DNA from 4 places in the Bacillus cereus group sp. RP43 genome. Region 2 is predicted to be linked to each of the others. Evidence: riboswitches for the same ligand, from Rfam matches in the RefSeq annotation. Region 2 holds a riboswitch; each other region holds the start of a gene.

Region 1 (3,158 bases), 2.2 Mb from region 2:
GAATTGATAAATACCATTCTACAGGACGTATATAAACAAACCTAACATCATAATCGCTATCTTTCGATGGAAATCCCCACGCCCTGCTCCCTGATTCTACAGCAAATAAAATTTTCACATCATTCTCTTTTTCAATTCTTTCTAGTTCCAACTCAATTTTCTCTCTCATTTCATACCCTCCCCATTTTTTGATCATTTCCCTGGAAATTCGACAAATATAAGACTAATTTTACTACATACTAAAATAGCTGTCAGAAAGTTCCCGACAGCCTAACAAAATACCTATTTTTTCTTTTCAATTACAGTAACTGCAATTCGTTCAATCTCTTTTTGGATTTCTTCTTTATATGCATCAACTTTTGAAAAATCCATAGCGGCAATATAAATTCGTTCTAATTTATCACGAACTGATTTTGCCTTTGCTAAGAAAGACATCGCCTCATTCATTTTTGTTTTATACTGAATTGAAACGTCGCGAATTTCCGTAGCATACTTCTCATCTGTCCCTGGTGCAACAATGAGATCATACATATCGATAATCTCATCCCCCTCACGGCTTGGGAAGTATTCATGCGGTGCTGTGCTATCAAAAATTGCAAATCCTAATTCCCTTACGATAATCATATCGAGACTATTTGGGTCAAATCCACAATGATACACTTCTACTTCAAAACCTTTTTCTTCTGCTGCCTTAGCTAATTTTTTAAGCATCGTTGATTTTCCAGAACCTGGGCGACCTTTTATAAAATAGCGATGCGGAAGCCCTTCTGTCAAATTAGGAACGAAATCAACTGCTCCCTTCGGTGTAGCAGCCCCTAAGAAACGATGTTTCACAATTGATTTCTTCCCGCCTTTATCTGCAAACAATTTCTGTATAAGCTGATTTGTTAATTCGTTTGCTTTATTAAAATCAATGTTATTAATATATATTTTCTCCCACTCATCATGTATAACTAGAGCCTCTTTAAAACACCCGTAAGCTGCTTGAAAGGCTTTACTTGCTTCTGAAACAAATCGTTCAATCTCTAATTTTTTCTTTCTTAATTTATCTGAGTCCCAAGCAACGCCTAAATTTATATACTCCTCTACAACTCCAGGCATTTTCGGCTCTATAACGTGTGGCGATGTCCCATCGACAATTCCTACATTTAGCTTCGGAATAATTACACCGTCAACTGACTTATTATCAGAAGAACAATGTAAAAATTCAATATCATATCCTTTTCCAGTCCATTCACGCCCAATTGCTTTTATTAAAGAAGACTTCCCTGTTCCTGGACCGCCTTTTAAAATAAATAACCTATCTAGCCCTTTTAAACTCTCTTCATACAAGCTATAAAATCCCCTAGCTGTATTTCCACCAGCAAAATAGTTCAATACATTACCTGTCACTGCACCCACCCCTTCGCAGCATTCTACTTACATAAGCTACAATATGCGAGAACCTTTATTTGGGTGAATACCTATTTTGTATTGCACGAAAAAAGGAAATGAATTACAATCTAAATATCTCGAATATTCCGAATTTAAAACTGAATAAACCTTTATCAAGAGAGGCAGAGGGACCGGCCCTTTGAAGCCCAGCAACCTCAGTTTATGCAAACTGAATAGGTGCTAATTCCTGCAAAATGCATTGCATTTTGGAAGATAAAACTCAACTAGTATGTAAAGCTCATCTTTCTTGATTATGAAGGAAGGGCTTTTTATTATTTTTAAAAAATATATTGGAGGTATGTAAAATGAAAGTAATTGATCTATCACAAACGTTTGAAAATAATATGTCTCAATTTCCTGGAACACCAAAAATTCAACTAGAAGCCATTACAAGCGTTGAAGAATCAGGTTATCAAGTTACGAATTTTCATTCTGTCGTTCATGTTGGTACGCATTGTGATGCTCCTGCTCATTTCATTTCAGGCGCAACCACTATTGATCAATTACCCCTAAATCAATTTGTAGGCGAAGCTGTTCTTATCGATGTGACTCATGTTCAAGAGCGAAAATTACCTAAGGAAGTATTACATACTGTCGACATAAAAGAAGGCGATATTGTCATTTTCCATTCCAATCTATCTAATAAATGGAATACCGAAGCTTATGAGAAAGAAGCGTTTTATCTTTCCGAAGAATTAGCTGAAGAACTAGTTCAATTAAAAGTAAAATCTGTCGGTTTAGATTTTATTTCTCCTGATGAGGTAACGACAGAAACATCACCGATTCATCACATATTACTAGGGAATAATATTTATTTAATTGAAAATTTAACAAATCTAGATGCCATTAAAGCGAAACGATTCTTTTTCTCAGCAGCACCTTTAAAAATTAAAAATAGTGACGGTGCTTTCGCAAGGGCATTCGCTGTTATTTTTTAAACATGGTCTACAAAAAAAGCAAAGATCACTTTTGACCTTTGCTTTTATATTTTTTATTTAAGTTAAGAAAGAATTGTTCCACCCTTGGGCGTACCCAAGCTAAATAATCTTTATCTTTCTTCTTTGTACAAGCTATCTCTTCTCCATCTACCATTTCGACAAGTTCTAGCTCTAACAGTTGCCTCGTAAATGCTACCATATTTACTTCTTCGGCCGGATACTCTTCTTTTAATTTCTCCTCAATTTCTCCCAATAAAAAACCGTCACGCATCATTGCCAGTGCATCAATCCAAAGTGGCGGCATTTCATATGTCTCTCCTGTAATCGTATCTTTTACAATATAGTTCTTTTGCTCTTTTCGAAATTGAATCGTGTGTAAACATACAGTCGAATTTAATGTTAATTCCATCATACCACCCCTTTCATCATATCTGCATAGAAAAAAGGATGCGCGTGCACCCCTTCTTTTCTTTTCATAACACTACCGAACCGTTACACGAGCTACAAGCTCTATGTCGATATTTTCCTCCATTATAAACGAAGTGTTTTATAAAAAAAACCCTTCTTGAAACATTTTATAAAATGTTTATATTTACACAACAAGAACACTTTTCTGAAAAATAGTTTCTTCTAATGTACTACACTGCTGGTAAATAAATTTCCACTTTCGTTCCTACGCCCATGCTACTTTGAATCGCGATACTCCCTTGATGTTCCTCAATAATTTTATATGTAATCATTAATCCAAGACCTGTACCATTCTCTTTTGTTGTATAAAAAGCTTTT
Region 2 (3,158 bases):
TACGTACCTCAATCAGAAATATTAAGTGAAGCAGATGTTTTTATTACACATGGTGGAATGAATAGTGTGCACGATGCAATTTATTACAATGTCCCATTTGTGATAATACCGCATGATAAAGATCAACCTATGATAGCGCAAAGATTAACTGAGCTTGAGGCAGCACATAGATTATTGAAAGAGCATGTTAATGAGCAAACTTTAAAAGAGGCGGTAACAGACGTTCTTTCAAATAAAAAGTATAAACATGGCATTCGAAAACTGAATGAAAGTTTTTTAGAGTGTGGTGGTTCCAAAAGAGCCATTGCAGTTATTGATGCTCTTTTAAATAAATAGTCCGGACAATATAAAAGCATAGAGGATCTACCTTTATGCTTTTATATTATTATCCAGCAAATTGTACAGCAGTATTTGCATGTAAAAAAGCAGTATCAAAAACAGGAACAGTAAGGTCATTTTGGGAAATAAGCAATGGTATTTCAGTACAGCCTAGTAATATACCTTCCGCACCGTTTTGAATTAATGAATTGGTAATTTGTATTAGTTTCTCTCTTGAAGTTTCTGAAATAATGCCTCTACTTAATTCGTTTAATATGACGTGATGGATAAAAGTTCTTTCTTCGTCATTTGGGATAATTGTCTCAATGTTATATTTTGCTAGTCGTGATGTATAGAAATCTTGTTCCATCGTTTGTTTTGTTCCTAATAGTCCGATACGTTTTATATTCTGTTCTACCATTTCTTTAGCACTTACATCACCGATATGAAGAAGTGGGATTGATATTGCTTGTTCTACTTCCTCAGCAAATAGATGTACAGTATTAGAACACATTAGTAAACATTCAGCCCCAGAGTTTTCTACCTTTTTGGCTACTGTGACTAACTCATTTTTCACTTCTTCATATTGATGATTTTGTAATAATGTAGTTACCTCACCAAAGTCCATGCTATATAAAACAAGCTTCGCATTTTGTTCATATTGAGAGAGGGTTAGTGTATTTATATGTTTATAGTATAACGATGTTGATTCCCAACTTAGTCCGCCAATTAGGCCAATAACTTTCATCATGTATTCCTCCCGTAACAATTTTGAATTCATTATTTCATAATTCCGATAAGAATACAATGATTTAAGTGAACTATTTATAGAAAAATAAAAAAATTAAGCAAAGTGTTGAATTTTTTAATTGTTAGTGCCATAATACAGATTACAAATACATACTTATCCAGAGAGGTAGAGGGAACGGCCCTACGAAGCCTCAGCAACCCCTATGTAAATGCATAGGAAGGTGCTAATTCCGCAGAGGACATTTATATGTCTTTTGAAAGATAAGAGGATTCTTGTACGTGAAAGAAAATGACCTCTTAATTTAAGGGGTCATTTTTTGTTGTATAGAAAGGAAGTGTCGATGCATAATTCATTTTCAAAATAAATATAGAGTATTAAAAGCGGGATAATAGGAGAGGAGAATTGTAATGAACAAATTAACGACAAAACTAGTAGTAGCAATCGGAATTGGAGCAGCTTTATACGGGATATTAGGGCTTTGGGGATTTTCTATCGCACCCAATACATTTATTAAACCAGCATTGGCTATATTAACAGTTTTTGGTGCGTTATTTGGCCCAGTAGCAGGACTATTAATAGGGCTTATTGGCCATACCGTTACAGATACAATCGCTGGTTGGGGTATTTGGTGGGGATGGGTGTTTAGTTCGGGGATTATCGGATTTTCAATGGGTCTTATACAAAAAAGAACTGGTTTCAGTGTAAAAAATGGAGCGTATAATAACCGTGATATTTCTTATTTTGCAATAGCGGGGTTAGTTGGAATTGTCATTGCCATTATATTTGCGGGTGCATTCGATATTATTGTGATGGGAGAACCGTTTGACAAAATCGTTATACAAGTACTAGGAGCAACCATTTCAGACATTATCGTATTTTTAGTTCTTGGATTACCAATCACGATTGGTCTAGCTAAAGCAAATAAGAAACATACACATTTAAAAATTGAAAAGTAGGGATGTATACATGCAACCAATTATATCTTTTGAACAATTTACCTTTCAATATGGGCATGCCGCACAGCCTACTTTAAAAGAAATTACATTTCATATATATCCTGGGGAAAAGGTACTAATAGCTGGAAGAAGTGGTTCAGGTAAGTCAACATTAGCTCATTGTATTAATGGGCTAATCCCATTTTCTTACGAAGGGATTAGTACTGGTAATATTTTAATAGCTGGAAAGGATCCGAGAGAGGGAAGTATTTTTGAACAGAGTAAACATGTAGGAACAATATTACAAGATCAAGATTCACAATTTATTGGTCTTACTGTCGAAGAAGATGTAGCATTTTCATTAGAAAACGAATGTGTAAATCAAAATGAAATGAAAAAAATTGTTAATGATTCTTTAAAAAAAGTAAACATGCAGAATTTTCATGCACAAAGTCCTCATGAATTATCAGGAGGGCAAAAACAGACAGTCTCTCTTGCAGGTTTACTAACGACAAATGCAGATATATTATTATTTGATGAACCGTTAGCTAACTTAGATCCAGCAAGTAGTTTGAATACTATAGAACTCATTAAAGATATTCATGAGAAATATAATAAAACAATTGTAATTATTGAACATCGAATAGAAGAAATTTTAAACCTTGATTTAGACAAAATTATTTTAATCGATGAAGGAGAAATTGTTGCGATGGGTTCACCGGATAAAATATTAGCATCTAATATATTACCAAATATCGGGCTAAGAGAACCTATTTATATAGAAGTTCTAAAGAAATTAAATTTTGTCAATAACAATAACCTGTTGTTCCCAATTGAAAATCTCTGTAATGAAAAAGTTAATAGCGTAATGAAGAATTGGATGCAGAAACAAGTTTCATTTGAAGACACACATAAAAATAGAGAAGTATGTCAAATAGAAAATTTATCATTTTCGTATAATAACAAACATACAGCATTAGAAGATATAAACCTTTCAATAAGAGAAGGTGAAATAGTAGCGTTATTGGGTCATAATGGAGCAGGTAAATCGACACTAGCTCATAGTCTAATAGGAATAAATAAAACAAAAAATGGGAGAATTACATTCGCTGGAGAAAACATAAATACGTGGTCTATCCGTAAACGTGGCGAAG
Region 3 (3,158 bases), on a different contig from region 2:
TTATGTTTTACCATCAATTTTTTTGCATACTCGGCATCGTTCTTAAAACGCCCAATCTGAACTAAACGTATAATCGAAATAATGACAAAAACAATCCCCATCCCACTCCAAAAGCTATCTATCACTTCAAAAGACTCAGCTGATATATACAAAGTAATTCCTATAAATAAGAGTGTCACATACCATATTATTCTACTTTTCACATTTTGCATTTTTAGCTCTCCCTTATTCTTCTTCAAAAATATTTTCCCTGGTCCAACTTGAAAGTTAAGAAATTCTCCACTGTGCAGATCATATTCTAATTGAATTTTGATTCCAGCTGTTTGGGCACACCCTCCAGAGCCTGGATATACATTCTCTAAAGCATTTGGCACTTGAAATACGGTGGCATCTAGGATATGGACTCGTTGAAAATAAGAGAAGAAATGGTTAGAAATTTGTGTTTGTTCACATATCTTTTGTTCTAACAGTAAAGAAAAAATATGTTTTAAAAACAAAACTGCTTTAGCATTTAAACGTTTATTTAAGCCCTCAGGGCTAAGTAAAGTGCCTGTCGCTGCATGAAGCCTACTACATAATCGAACCAAGGAATCACTTGCCACCCGTTGACTAATCCAAATGCAAATAGCAGCTAAGTTTGATCCAGAAAACTTACGTTTTCGCTTTATAAATCCTATTCCACTTGCAAGTTCTTCTAAGAATACAGGTGTAACATATCGTTGTAATTCTTCTGCAAATGGTAGTAATTCATCTTGAATCGAGAGATTCATAAGAAAACATCATCCTTTCTAATTTAGCTTGTTTAGAAAGGATAACGCTTTTTGATATTTGAGGGTATTAAAATCTCCTGAGTTGATGGTTATGTATGGTGACCCCATAGCCAAAGAAGTAAGAAGATATTTAGAAGTGCATCAAATTTTGAGGAAGTGCTTGTGAACCGTATCATAAATAAATGAGGTTTTGTATGTTCGATTTTTAAATAATACCCAAGAAGGAGTGGGTTGCAGTTATAGTAATACTCTATTTTTGTATTTCTATAATAGATAATTTTTTAAAAAAACAGAATTATCTTGACAGTTATTGAATGGATTGATAAGGTTATAAAAAAATATTTCTTATCCAGAGAGGTGGAGGGACTGGCCTTATGAAACCTCAGCAACAGGTCTGCTTAAGTAGACACTGTGCTAATTCCAGCGGGTGATAATCCTGATAGATGAGAGCTTCCGTTTTTATTTGTCAGTAGCGCCCTCTTTTTTAGAGTGCGTTTTTGTTTTTTCTGGATAGTAACTAAAGGAGAGTAGAAATGGAGAACAAAAATGGGCAAGAATTTCAAAGGAAAATGCAAGCACGTCATTTAGTCATGCTATCACTTGGTGGGGTGATTGGAACTGGCTTATTCTTAAGCCCGGGTTACACTATTCAACAAGCTGGCCCATTTGGAACAATTCTATCCTATCTGATTGGTGCGCTAGTGGTTTATCTAGTTATGCTATGTTTAGGAGAGCTTTCCGTACATATGCCTGAAACGGGTGCATTTCATAGTTATGCAGTTAAATACATTGGACCGGGTACAGGGTATACAGTAGCCTGGTTGTATTGGTTAACTTGGACTGTTGCTTTAGGTTCTGAATTTACAGCCGCAGGATTACTTATGAAGCGATGGTTTCCATCGGTTAATGTTTGGGTATGGAGTGCTCTTTTTGCCATTTTGATCTTTGTATTAAATGTCCTGACTGTTAAATTTTTCGCCGAATCCGAATTTTGGTTTTCATCGATAAAGGTTATAGCTATTGTGTTTTTTATTGTTTTAGGAGTAGCGGCAATGCTAGGGTTTCTTCCGATGACTCATTCAAAAGCAGCACCATTCTTTTCTAATTTTACAAGTGGAGGTTTATTTCCTCATGGTGCTACGGCCATTATGATGACCATGCTTGCGGTTAATTTTGCTTTTTCGGGAACAGAATTAATAGGCATTGCAGCTGGAGAAACAGCGAACCCGGAAAAAATGATACCGAAGGCCATTCGAACTACTCTGTGGAGATTGATTATCTTTTTTGTAGGAACAATTGTTGTTTTATCTGCGTTATTGCCTATTTCCGATGCAGGGGTATTAGAGAGCCCTTTTGTTGCAGTTCTAGAACGAATTGGGGTGCCATATTCAGCTGACATAATGAATTTCGTTATCTTAACAGCCATTTTATCTGCGGCAAACTCAGGCCTTTATGCCTCTTCTAGAATGCTTTGGTCGCTTGCTAATAAGAATACGATATCCCCGATTTTTGGGAAAATGACGAAGCAAGGTGTTCCAATCAACGCCGTCATTTTCAGCATGGTGGGTGGAGCTTTGGCTTTGCTCTCAAGTATTGTGGCACCAGATACTGTCTATATCGTACTTGTTTCCATTTCCGGTCTAGCAGTAGTTATAGTTTGGATGAGTATTAGTGCTTCCCAGTTCCTATTTCGCAGACAATTTTTGAAAGAAGGAAATTCTGAAAAGGACTTGATTTATCGCACACCACTATATCCATTAGTACCAATTGCTTCTTTTATCCTGTGTCTGGCATCGTGTATTGGAATTGCATTCGATCCAACACAGAGAATTGCCTTATATTGTGGCATACCGTTTATTTTGTTTTGCTATGGAAGTTATTATCTAACAAAAAATCTAAAAAAGAGGGGCGTAGATTATGTCGAACAAAATCAACCCAATTGATGATATTTTATCCCAACATTCCATTATGCTTCTTGACGGAGCATTAGCTACAGAATTGGAGGCGCATGGATGTAATTTGGACGATCCCCTTTGGTCGGCAAGTGTGTTACTAGAAAATCCGGAACTAATTTATCAGGTTCATTCAGACTATTTTCGTGCTGGAGCGGACTGTGCCATAACAGCAAGCTATCAAGCTACTATTAGTGGTTTTTCCGCGCGTGGAATACAAGAACAGGAAGCTTTGGAATTAATTAAGAAAACGGTGTTACTTGCAAGAAGGGCAAGAGATGATTTTTGGAAGGAAAATAAGCAAACGAATAGGCCTAAACCATTGGTTGTTGCATCAGTTGGGCCGTACGGGGCTTACCTTGCAGATGGTTCAGAGTATGTAGGCAACTATGGTGTGACAGATAAAACATTAGCAGACTTTCACCGTTCGAGAATG
Region 4 (3,158 bases), 2.1 Mb from region 2:
CAATCTGAGCGAGCCGCTTGTGCTTTTCTTTTGTAAAAATAAACAGGAAACAACATGAAAATAACGAATATACTATATACTAAGTTAAAGGTTGTATAGTATATGGTGATCGGGTGATGACGTATGATTTATGTGGAAAAAGTCATTATTGTAGAAGGTAAATCGGATAGAAGAAAGATTGAATCTATTATTCGTGAACCAGTGGAAATTGTTTGTACAAATGGTACAATTGGTTTGTCGAAAATGGATGAGCTCATTGATCAGTTTTTTGATAAGGACGTATATGTGCTAGTGGATGCTGATGATGCAGGAGAAAAGTTAAGGAAACAATTCCGAAAAGAATTTCCGCAAGCAGAGCATATTTATATTGATCGCTCGTATCGCGAGGTGGCGACTGCACCTTCTTCACATTTAGCAAATGTATTATGGGGAGCTGACATTGACGTTTATACAGAATATTTACGGTAAGGAATGATAGAAGTGATTGATTGGACAGGTGCCGAAGCTACAGCCCTAATAGGAAATGAAGAAAAAACAGTGTTATATGTGTATACACCAATGTGTGGAACATGCCAATTAGCAAAGAAGATGTTGACGGTCGTTGAGATGACGATTGAAGATTTAAAAATTGGAATGTTAGATTTGAATTATGCCCCGCATTTAGCGAAAGAGTATGGGATAGAAAGTGTACCGTGTTTACTTATTTTTGAAAATGGGACACTGACGAAGAAAATATATGCATTTCATTCGGTTGAATATTTATATACGGAATTAAAGTAGGCGGCAAAGTTTTTGCCGCCTCGACATATTTCTTGGGAAATATGTCGACATGCGTGATAGATACAGTATTTGTCGAGCGAAAGTAACAGGATTGCTCTTTAATAAGAGGGAATGGTATGTAATAGAAAGTGATATGAGGGATGTGGTTTAGGATGAAATTATATTCTTTGCTTCAATCATTTGTAAATTACGCTAATGGTCAATATCATTTAGAACCGCTTTTAAGGCAAGGGGAAAGAACTGTTAATTTTCGTTTTGGAGATGAAAGCTGCTCGTTACAAATTTCAAGAGATTATATAGAACTTTTGAAAGAGGCGAGAGGAACGGAACAAATCGTTTGTTTAGAGGAAGAGGATGTACAAAAATTAGTGACTGGAAATATGAGGTTGCAAACGTTAATGAGTGATGGACGGGTACAATATTCTGGAACTTATCGAACGATGTTATTAGTTGAATCGATGTTTCATATATGTAAACCGATGTCAGTCGGGGCTTAAAATTCTGAAGTTTCTTTTTTTGCGAAAATTTCTGTTGACACGGCGTGTGGATATTGATACAATTCAATTCATAAAATATAGACAATTTCATAAATTATAAATCAGACGAAAATTTAATCTGATTTCTCTTATTAAGAGAGGTGGAGGGACTGTGCCCTGTGAAGCCCGGCAACCGTCAACTTATGTTGAAATGGTGCCAATTCCTGCAAAGCAAATGCTTTGAGAGATGAGAGAGAGGGATAGTGTTGTTATATACGCATATAAACCTTTCTGCTTCTCTAGAAGCGGAAAGGTTTTTTGTTGTTTGAATGCGGAGGACATTCAAATAATAAGAGGAGCTATAACGATGGACTACACGCATCAAAAATAAAAAAATGCGGAGTCTATCCAAAATTTTCAAGAAATCCAGCTCCAGCGGCTAGAATGTTCGATGGCTTCGCTTCTTCCTATGAGGCAAAAAGCACCTCTACGTCAGAAGCTCCATCCACTTCACATTCTAAACGAGCCGCTTACGCTTTTTAAACAAAAAAGGGGTGATACACCATGATTCTATTAGAGAATGTAAAGAAAATATATAAGGCAAAAAGCGGTGATGTCACTGCTGTAGATAACGCCAACTTACAAATAGAGAAAGGCGAAATATTTGGTGTTATCGGATATAGTGGCGCTGGGAAAAGTTCTTTAATCAGATTGTTTAATCAATTAGAGAAACCAACTTCTGGCCAAATTACAATTGCAAATCGTGTCATTTCAGCGATTACTGGAAATGAACTTCGTAAGGCAAGACAAGAAATTGGAATGATTTTTCAGCATTTCAACTTACTTTGGTCACGAACTGTGCGTGAAAATATCGCATTCCCACTTGAAATTGCAGGTGTCGATAAGGCGGAGAGAAGAAAACGTGTCGATGAGTTAATTCATCTTGTTGGATTAGAAGGAAGAGGAGACGCGTACCCATCTCAGCTAAGTGGTGGACAAAAGCAGCGCGTCGGGATTGCAAGAGCGTTAGCAAATAATCCACAAGTACTTTTATGTGACGAAGCAACGTCAGCACTTGATCCGGAAACGACAGATCAAATTTTAGATTTACTATTAGATATTAATAAGCGTCTCGGTTTAACAATTGTATTGATTACACATGAGATGCACGTTATTCGAAAAATTTGTAATCGAGTGGCGGTAATGGAGAAAGGGAAGATTGTAGAAACGGGTCCAGTACTTGACGTATTCCGTAATCCACAGCAAGACATTACGAAACGCTTTGTACAGCAGTTAACGGATTCTGAAGATACAAATGAAACGATTGAAAGTTTAATTGAAAAATACCCAGATGGAAAAGTAATTCGCTTGCAGTTTGTCGGTGAGGCTGTAGAAAGACCGGTACTTCAAAGATTAATGCAACGCAGTGATATAGAAGTTAGCATTTTGCAAGGAAATATCGCACAAACGAATAACGGTTCTTACGGAAGTTTAGTCGTTCATTTAAATGGTGAAGAAACAGCGATCCAGCAAGCAATAGAAGGAATTCATCAAGATCAAGTAGAGCTGGAGGTGATTGCACATGGATAAGTTAATCGCAAATGTTGATTGGAATCAAATGTTAGAAGCAACTGGTGAAACGTTATATATGACGGCAATCGCAGCACTTGCCACATTTGTTTTAGGACTTATTTTAGGACTATTACTCTTTATGACAGCGAAAGATAATTTATGGGAAAATAAAGCGATTAATACGGTGATTGGAGCGTTCGTAAACATTTTCCGTTCTATACCGTTCATCATTTTAATTATTTTATTAATCCCATTCACAAAGATTCTTCTTGGAACAATTCTCGGAGCGAGTGCAGCGCTGCCAGCTTTAATTATTGGAGCGGCACCATT

What was found. A riboswitch is a leader RNA that binds a small molecule or an ion and turns the genes downstream of it on or off. The one in region 2 is predicted to bind S-adenosylmethionine.
Region 1: another riboswitch for S-adenosylmethionine. It lies ahead of QCI75_RS24750 (cyclase family protein); the one in region 2 lies ahead of QCI75_RS13730 (ECF-type riboflavin transporter substrate-binding protein).
Region 3: another riboswitch for S-adenosylmethionine. It lies ahead of mmuP (S-methylmethionine permease); the one in region 2 lies ahead of QCI75_RS13730 (ECF-type riboflavin transporter substrate-binding protein).
Region 4: another riboswitch for S-adenosylmethionine. It lies ahead of QCI75_RS02370 (methionine ABC transporter ATP-binding protein); the one in region 2 lies ahead of QCI75_RS13730 (ECF-type riboflavin transporter substrate-binding protein).

The regions. Positions count from the first base shown of each region.
Region 1 covers NZ_JARVHQ010000001.1:4,767,683-4,770,840, forward strand. The annotation lists gene QCI75_RS24740 (nucleotidyltransferase domain-containing protein) at 1-169, opposite strand, end outside; gene QCI75_RS24745 (PRK06851 family protein) at 283-1,392, opposite strand; SAM riboswitch class I at 1,542-1,654, shown strand; gene QCI75_RS24750 (cyclase family protein) at 1,740-2,372, shown strand; gene QCI75_RS24755 (hypothetical protein) at 2,398-2,781, opposite strand; gene QCI75_RS24760 (ATP-binding protein) at 3,011-3,158, opposite strand, start outside.
Region 2 covers NZ_JARVHQ010000001.1:2,590,774-2,593,931, forward strand. The annotation lists gene QCI75_RS13720 (macrolide family glycosyltransferase) at 1-336, shown strand, start outside; gene QCI75_RS13725 (aspartate/glutamate racemase family protein) at 386-1,069, opposite strand; SAM riboswitch class I at 1,220-1,336, shown strand; gene QCI75_RS13730 (ECF-type riboflavin transporter substrate-binding protein) at 1,477-2,025, shown strand; gene QCI75_RS13735 (energy-coupling factor transporter ATPase) at 2,036-3,158, shown strand, end outside.
Region 3 covers NZ_JARVHQ010000002.1:341,851-345,008, forward strand. The annotation lists partial or broken gene QCI75_RS28390 (IS4 family transposase) at 246-770, opposite strand; SAM riboswitch class I at 1,113-1,220, shown strand; gene mmuP (S-methylmethionine permease) at 1,304-2,713, shown strand; gene mmuM (homocysteine S-methyltransferase) at 2,688-3,158, shown strand, end outside.
Region 4 covers NZ_JARVHQ010000001.1:475,678-478,835, forward strand. The annotation lists gene QCI75_RS02355 (toprim domain-containing protein) at 124-468, shown strand; gene QCI75_RS02360 (thioredoxin family protein) at 472-780, shown strand; gene QCI75_RS02365 (hypothetical protein) at 933-1,277, shown strand; SAM riboswitch class I at 1,403-1,510, shown strand; gene QCI75_RS02370 (methionine ABC transporter ATP-binding protein) at 1,821-2,846, shown strand; gene QCI75_RS02375 (methionine ABC transporter permease) at 2,839-3,158, shown strand, end outside.